Linked DNA regions of Zymomonas mobilis subsp. mobilis ATCC 10988. The protein of the gene in region 1 binds, or shares a complex with, the protein of each later gene. Links are inferred from orthologs where the notes say so. Each region holds a gene or a part of one and is shown on either strand. Other genes may lie near its edges.

Region 1 (3,253 bases):
GGATCTTCGTCGCCCTGACGGAGCAGGCAGGCCGTTCAAAGCGTCTGATGATCGATGCAACACATCTGAAAGCACACCGGACAGCGGCCTCCCTGCTCAAAAAGGGGCTTTTCCCCGCCATATCGGACGCACGAAAGGCGGACTGAACTCAAAGCTTCACGCTGTATGCGATAGTCAGGGCCGCCCTGTCCGGCTGCATCTGACCGCAGGTCAGGTCAGTGACTTCAAAGGCGCGGATGTTCTGCTGGCAAATCTGCCGGAAGAAACACAAGAAATTCTCGGGGACCGGGGATACGACAGTAATAAAATCAGACAGTCTCTCGCAGACCGGAATATCACCGCCTGTATTCCGCCGAAGAAGAACCGGAAATCAAAGCCGCCTTACGACTGGCATCTGTATAAAAAGCGTCACCTCATCGAAAATATGTTCGCAAAGCTCAAAGACTGGCGGCGTGTCGCAACACGATACGACCGGTGCGCTCACACATTCATGTCAGCAATCCATATCGCAGCAAGTTTCATCTTCTATCTCAAAGAATGAGTCCTGAGCCTAGCTTTGTCACTTCTGGTTTTTCGAGTGCCGGGACGTCCGGCTTCAGACCGACCTTGGATCTCAGACGACTTTTCAGGAGGCAGTCCCAATTCCTGTCTTTTCAACTGGTGCAAGACATCTCTTAATTGTGCCGCTTTTTCAAATTCCAAATTAGCGGCGGCTTCTAACATCTCTTTTTCAGTCTCGGAAATAGAACGTGCCAAAACCTTCGGATCATGATTTTCGATGGTAGCGGCGGCCTCACTACTGTCGATAACACCGAAATGACCGACAATATCATCGACCTGCCGCTTAACCGTTGCAGGTGTAATATTATGCGCTTTATTCCAGGCAATCTGCTTAATCCGGCGGCGTTCAGTTTCTGCCATAGCCCGCGCCATCGAACCGGTTATCTTGTCACCATACAAAATAACACGCCCTTCGGCATTACGCGCAGCTCGACCGATCGTCTGAATCAGTGAAGTTTCAGACCGCAAAAAGCCTTCTTTATCAGCATCTAATACGGCCACTAATCCACATTCTGGGATATCCAAGCCTTCTCGCAACAGGTTGATACCGATCAAGACGTCATAAACGCCTAATCTCAAATCCCGAATAAGCTCGATGCGTTCGATCGTTTCGACATCGGAATGCATGTAACGGACTTTCAACCCCGCTTCATACATATATTCAGTCAAATCCTCAGCCATTCTCTTGGTCAAGGTCGTCACCAAAGAACGCCATCCGGCCGCCGCCGTTTTCTTGGCTTCAAAGATCAGATTATCAACCTGCTCTTCAATCGGTCGAACTTCGATTGCAGGATCAACCAGCCCCGTCGGTCGAATAATCTGTTCGACAAAAACGCCGCCAGTTTGCTCCAATTCCCACGGTCCCGGCGTTGCAGAAACATAGACGGTTTGCGGACGCATCGCATTCCATTCTTCAAACCGAAGAGGTCGGTTATCAATACAGGAAGGCAAGCGGAAGCCATAATCAGCCAAAGTCGTTTTACGGCGATAATCACCCCGTGACATACCGTTAATTTGCGGAATCGTCTGATGGCTTTCATCCACAAATAACAAAGCATTATCAGGCAAATATTCAAATAAAGTAGGCGGAGGTTCTCCGGGGGCGCGTCCGGTCAGAAAGCGGGAATAATTTTCAATACCGGAACAAGCACCGGTTGCAGCCATCATTTCCAGATCGAATTCGGTGCGCTCTTCCAATCGCTGCGCTTCCAGTAATTTACCTTCAGCTTTGAATTCCCGCAAACGGTTGTCCAACTCGCGCCGGATCGCATTATTAGCAGCCTTCAAAGTCGGTTCTGGTGTCACATAATGAGAATTAGCATAAATTTTAATCTGGTCGAGTTTAGCGATCTTCACCCCAGTCAAAGGATCGAATTCAGAAATTTCTTCGATTTCATCCCCGAAAAAGCTGATACGCCAAGCCATATCTTCATAATGGGATGGAAATATCTCAAGGGTATCGCCTTTGACACGGAAAGAACCTCGTCCAAAGGCAACCTCATTGCGCTTATACTGTAAAGCAACCAAACGGCGAATAATTTCCCGCTGATCGACTAATTGACCTTTCAATAAACGAAAGGTCATGGATGAATAGGTATCAACCGAACCGATACCATAAAGACAAGAAACCGAGGCCACGATAATAACATCTTCGCGCTCTAATAAAGAACGCGTTGCCGCATGGCGCATCCGGTCTATCGCTTCATTGATGGCGCTATCTTTTTCGATATAGGTATCTGTCCTCGGCACATAGGCTTCCGGCTGATAATAATCGTAATAGCTCACGAAAAATTCGACCGCATTTTCAGGAAAAAAGCGTTTAAACTCACCATAAAGCTGGGCAGCCAGAATTTTATTAGGCGCCAATATCAAACTAGGCCGCTGTAATTTCTCAATGACTTTTGCCATGGTAAAGGTCTTACCGGATCCGGTTACCCCTAACAGAACCTGATCCCGCTCGCCTTTTTGAATATCTTTACACAAGGCGCTAATGGCCTGCGGCTGATCACCCGCTGGCTCGTAATCGGAAACAAGACGAAACGGTTTTGACGGCTCTGTTTTTTCAGGGCGGCTGGGGCGATGAGGCACAAAATCGAAATGATTTTCTGGCTCATCAAGCGTCGTGCGGATCGCGATAGTCATATCTTGGATATGATAAACCCCAGCGCCGGAAACAAGCGTAGAAAGCGGTTAAATTTTATATTCAAAACCATTATGGATTGGGTAATATAAAAAGTGACTAGAAAACCATATCAAAAGCGACCTGTCCTGACAGGCTTTCAGTCGTATTTCTGCCCCAGAAAGGCGTAGAAACACCGGCGATAATACCATAGCGAGCTGACCAGTTATATTCGACAGCCGGGGCAACCACCCAAGCACCGGATCCCTGCCCTTTCTTTTCAACATAATCAACGGCATTATTATAACCCTTGACCTTGGAACCATAAGACCAATCACGGGCAACGTCACAGGCCAGAACTCAACGTTGATTGATACCATATTCAACGGAAATACCGCCCTCGCCACTCGTGCCGGTTTCCGCATGACCAATAAAATCTTTACTGGTTCCATAGCTACTAATGCCATGGATTTCAGCATCACGGACAGATTTACGGATATTAGCCCATCCACGAACCCGCAAAGCATGACCCGCAATACGATAAGTCGATTGGGTTACCAAAGCAGCGCGGAA
Region 2 (3,325 bases), 210 kb from region 1 along the record:
ACCCAATAGCGACACGACCCGCCCGACCAGTGACCGCGCCCGCGAAGCGCTGTTTTCGATGTTAGAAAGTCGTATGGGATCACTCGAATCCCTACGAGTAGCCGATATTTTTGCCGGAACGGGGGCGCTTGGTCTAGAAAGTCTGTCGCGCGGGGCGGCCTTTAGCCTGTTTGTTGAGCAAGACCCCGAAGCCTGTAAAATATTGAAGAGCAATATAGAAAAAATGGGCGCACAAGCGGACACCCGTTTAATGGCGCAGCCTGTTTCTTCCCTCGCGCCGATTTCGCAGCCTTTTGATCTTTTGCTTTTTGATCCCCCCTATAACAGTGGTGGAGCGGGTGCTTTATTAGAAAAACTGACCCGTCTGGGCTGGGCATCACCCTCCGCATGGGCAAGTATTGAAACAGCCAAGCAAGAGACAACCTCTGCCGGAGGTTGGGTGGTTGAAGCCGAAAGGACATATGGCAAATCCCGTGTCACCTTACTTCGGAGAGTAGCGGAATCTTAATTCCTATGGAATTCCTTTGCCTCATCCCTTGCTGATAAAGTTTTCTAGGCGTAATTTAACGAAGTGACTGACTCCTTGTATTCATCTTTTTCAGCCGAAACCCCACCAGAACCTGATTATCTGGCACGCCTCAATCCTGAACAGAAAGAGGTTGTCAGGACGACAGAAGGCGCCCTTTTGGTTCTGGCAGGGGCAGGAACGGGTAAAACGGCCGCTTTAACAGCAAGGCTGGCTTATTTGGTCGAAACCCTGAAAGCATGGCCTTCGCAAATCTTGGCGGTGACCTTTACCAATAAGGCGGCCCGCGAAATGCAAATGCGGGTAGGTGATTTGCTGGGCAGTCAGGCAGAAAACATGCCTTGGTTGGGCACATTTCATTCCATCGCAGCGAAAATGCTGCGCCGTCATGCCGAATTAGTCGGGTTAAAATCCGATTTTATTATTCTTGATACTGACGATCAAATTCGGCTTTTGAAACAGCTTATCCAAGGGCAAGGCATTGATGAAAAACAATGGCCAGCCAAACAATTGGCAGGCATTATTGACCGTTGGAAAAATCGGGGTTTAACACCCGATAAAATTGCAGGGAAAGAAGAAGATAGCTTTGCTGATGGTCAAGGTGCGGCGCTTTATCTGGCCTATCAAAAAAGACTGTTAAGCCTGAATGCCTGCGATTTTGGCGATCTGCTTTTGCATATGCTGGTTATTTTGACCCAGCATCGAGAGGTTCTGGACAGCTATCATGATCGTTTCCGCTATATCATGGTAGATGAATATCAGGATACCAATCAGGCACAATATTTGTGGTTAAGGTTATTAGCCCAGAAAAACCGGAATATTTGCTGTGTTGGCGATGATGACCAGTCTATCTATAGCTGGCGGGGTGCTGAAGTCGCCAATATTCTTCGTTTTGAGGAAGATTTTCCGGGCGCAAAGATTATCCGTCTGGAACATAATTATCGATCAACACCGCAGATTCTCGGTGCGGCATCAGGGCTGATTACCCATAATAATGCTCGCCTTGGGAAAACCTTGTGGACGGAAAGGGATCAGGGCGAAAAAGTCAAAATTATAGGCGTTTGGGATGGCGCAGAAGAGGCAAGGCAACTTGTTGCCGATGTCCAAAATCTGAGGCGTGCCAATATTCCCCTGAACAAGATGGCAATTCTTATTCGCGCCCAATTTCAAAGCCGCGAATTTGAAGATATTTTTATAGCAAAGAACCTCCCCTATCGTATTATCGGTGGCTTCCGTTTTTATGAAAGAGCGGAAATAAGGGATGCCTTGGCCTATCTTCGAGTTATTGCCCAACCGACAGACGATCTTGCCTTTGAACGTATTGTTAATGTGCCGAAACGCGGTATTGGCAAAAAGGCGATGGAAAAGCTTTATCAAGCGGCTTTTCTCGATCGCATTCCCTTAGCCGAGGCTGCTGAAAAACTGGTTTCAGAAAAAACACTGGGAAGCAAAATAACCCAGTCGCTTGGCCAGTTAATGAACGATTTTTCTGAATGGCGAAAAAGCCTGTCCGTCGTCAGCCATGCGGATGTTACCCGAAAAATGTTGGATGAATCCGGCTATAAGGCGATGCTTCGCGCCGTGAATGATGTCCAATCTGCGGGGCGGTTGGAAAATCTGACCGAATTAGCGCGTGCAATGGAAGAATATGATGACCTTGGCAGCTTTCTTGAGCATGTCAGCTTGGTCATGGATCATGAAAACGATCCGATAGATGATAAAATCACCCTTATGACGATGCATGCCGCCAAAGGCTTGGAATTTGACCATGTCTTTTTACCCGGGTGGGAAGAAGGCGTTTTTCCATCGCAGCGGTCATTAGATGAAGGTGGCCTCAACAGTCTGGAAGAAGAAAGACGCTTGGCCTATGTCGGTATTACCCGTGCCAAGAAATGCTGCACCATTTTTCACGCGGCCAATCGCAGAGTTTATGGTCAGTGGATAGCTTCGACACCTTCGCGTTTTATCAGCGAGTTACCAGACGACCATATAGATGAGAAATCACTTCTTCGAAAAAAGGCCCCTATATGGCGTGACATATGGGCAGAAGATAGATCCAAAAATCCGGCTTATAATTCTGCAAAAGAAGCTATTACGCCGCCATGGCAATTAGCTAGTCGTCGGGGTGCAGGTTGGCAAAGGGCGCAAAAAGCGGCCGCTTCGCCCTCTCCTGCGGTTAGCCATCCATTAAAGAAGAAGGACAGCCCTCAATATAAGATTGGCGACACGGTAAAACATGCTAAATTTGGTCAGGGTGTCGTCAATGAAGTGGATGGGGACAAGGTAACGGTCGAATTTCACGATAAGGATGTCGGCATCAAAAAATTACTTTCGCAGTTTGTCTCCTTGTAAAGATTCATAAAATAACAAAAGATTTGTTGTTTTTTAGTTATTGCCATTAAATCTACACTGCAAATTGATCGAGAAGACCAATTTTTGATGCTTTTGACATCGCCTGAAGATAGGTGGCAACCTCGACTGGATAATAGACATTTTTGACTATCGACAGACTGCGCAGAAAAGCGAAGAGATGGAAATCATCGGTAGATAATTCCCCATTAACCGCATTGGACTCATCAATTAAGGGTGCCAATTCTTCTAGGCTCAGGACCTGTTAATTTCTTGAGTTGAGCGGGCTGTTGTGATTCACAGGTTTACCGATGGAGGTGAAGCTGTAAGTGACGTGTTTTTGCTGTCTGAGCACCAGATGGAACGGATTAAGCCGTTTTTTCCACTGGCGCATGGTGTGCCGCGTGTCGATGACCGTCGTGTCCTGAGCGGGATCGTTTACGTGATCCG

The links.
Region 2: the proteins of uvrB (region 1) and ZMOB_RS05705 are in contact, whole or in part, in a crystal structure (PDB 7EGT), measured with the Thermus thermophilus proteins. The link is inferred for Zymomonas mobilis subsp. mobilis ATCC 10988 from one-to-one orthologs. Residues at the interface, in WP_096411307.1 of Thermus thermophilus: Glu23, Leu25, Arg26, Asp27, Gly28, Glu29, Arg30, Phe31, Arg55, Glu326, Asp327, Phe328, Glu379, Ser382, Gln383, His398, Gly400, Arg401; in WP_096412145.1 of Thermus thermophilus: His654, Arg656, Phe657, Gln666, Asp668, Glu669, Lys680, Arg681, Leu682, Ser683, Lys685, Tyr686, Ala687.

Annotation. Positions count from the first base shown.
Region 1 is NC_017262.1:1,065,642-1,068,894, reverse strand. The notes cover bases 115-3,043. They hold uvrB (excinuclease ABC subunit UvrB), read right to left. Parts: upstream 2,704-3,043; coding sequence 526-2,703; downstream 115-525. Other genes in these bases: ZMOB_RS04675 (hypothetical protein), read right to left, coding at 3,041-3,043; ZMOB_RS10490 (hypothetical protein), read right to left, coding at 2,801-2,932. Also shown: more of ZMOB_RS04675, read right to left, coding at 3,044-3,253. UniProt on the Escherichia coli protein: The UvrABC repair system catalyzes the recognition and processing of DNA lesions. A damage recognition complex composed of 2 UvrA and 2 UvrB subunits scans DNA for abnormalities.
Region 2 is NC_017262.1:1,278,086-1,281,410, reverse strand. The notes cover bases 224-3,224. They hold ZMOB_RS05705 (ATP-dependent helicase), read left to right. Parts: upstream 224-571; coding sequence 572-2,878; downstream 2,879-3,224. Other genes in these bases: ZMOB_RS05700 (glutathione S-transferase family protein), read right to left, coding at 2,931-3,119; rsmD (16S rRNA (guanine(966)-N(2))-methyltransferase RsmD), read left to right, coding at 224-508. In the rest of the region: more of rsmD, read left to right, coding at 1-223. UniProt on the Escherichia coli protein: A helicase with DNA-dependent ATPase activity. Unwinds DNA duplexes with 3'-5' polarity. Translocates on single-stranded DNA with 3'-5' polarity. Initiates unwinding more efficiently from a nicked substrate than double-stranded DNA.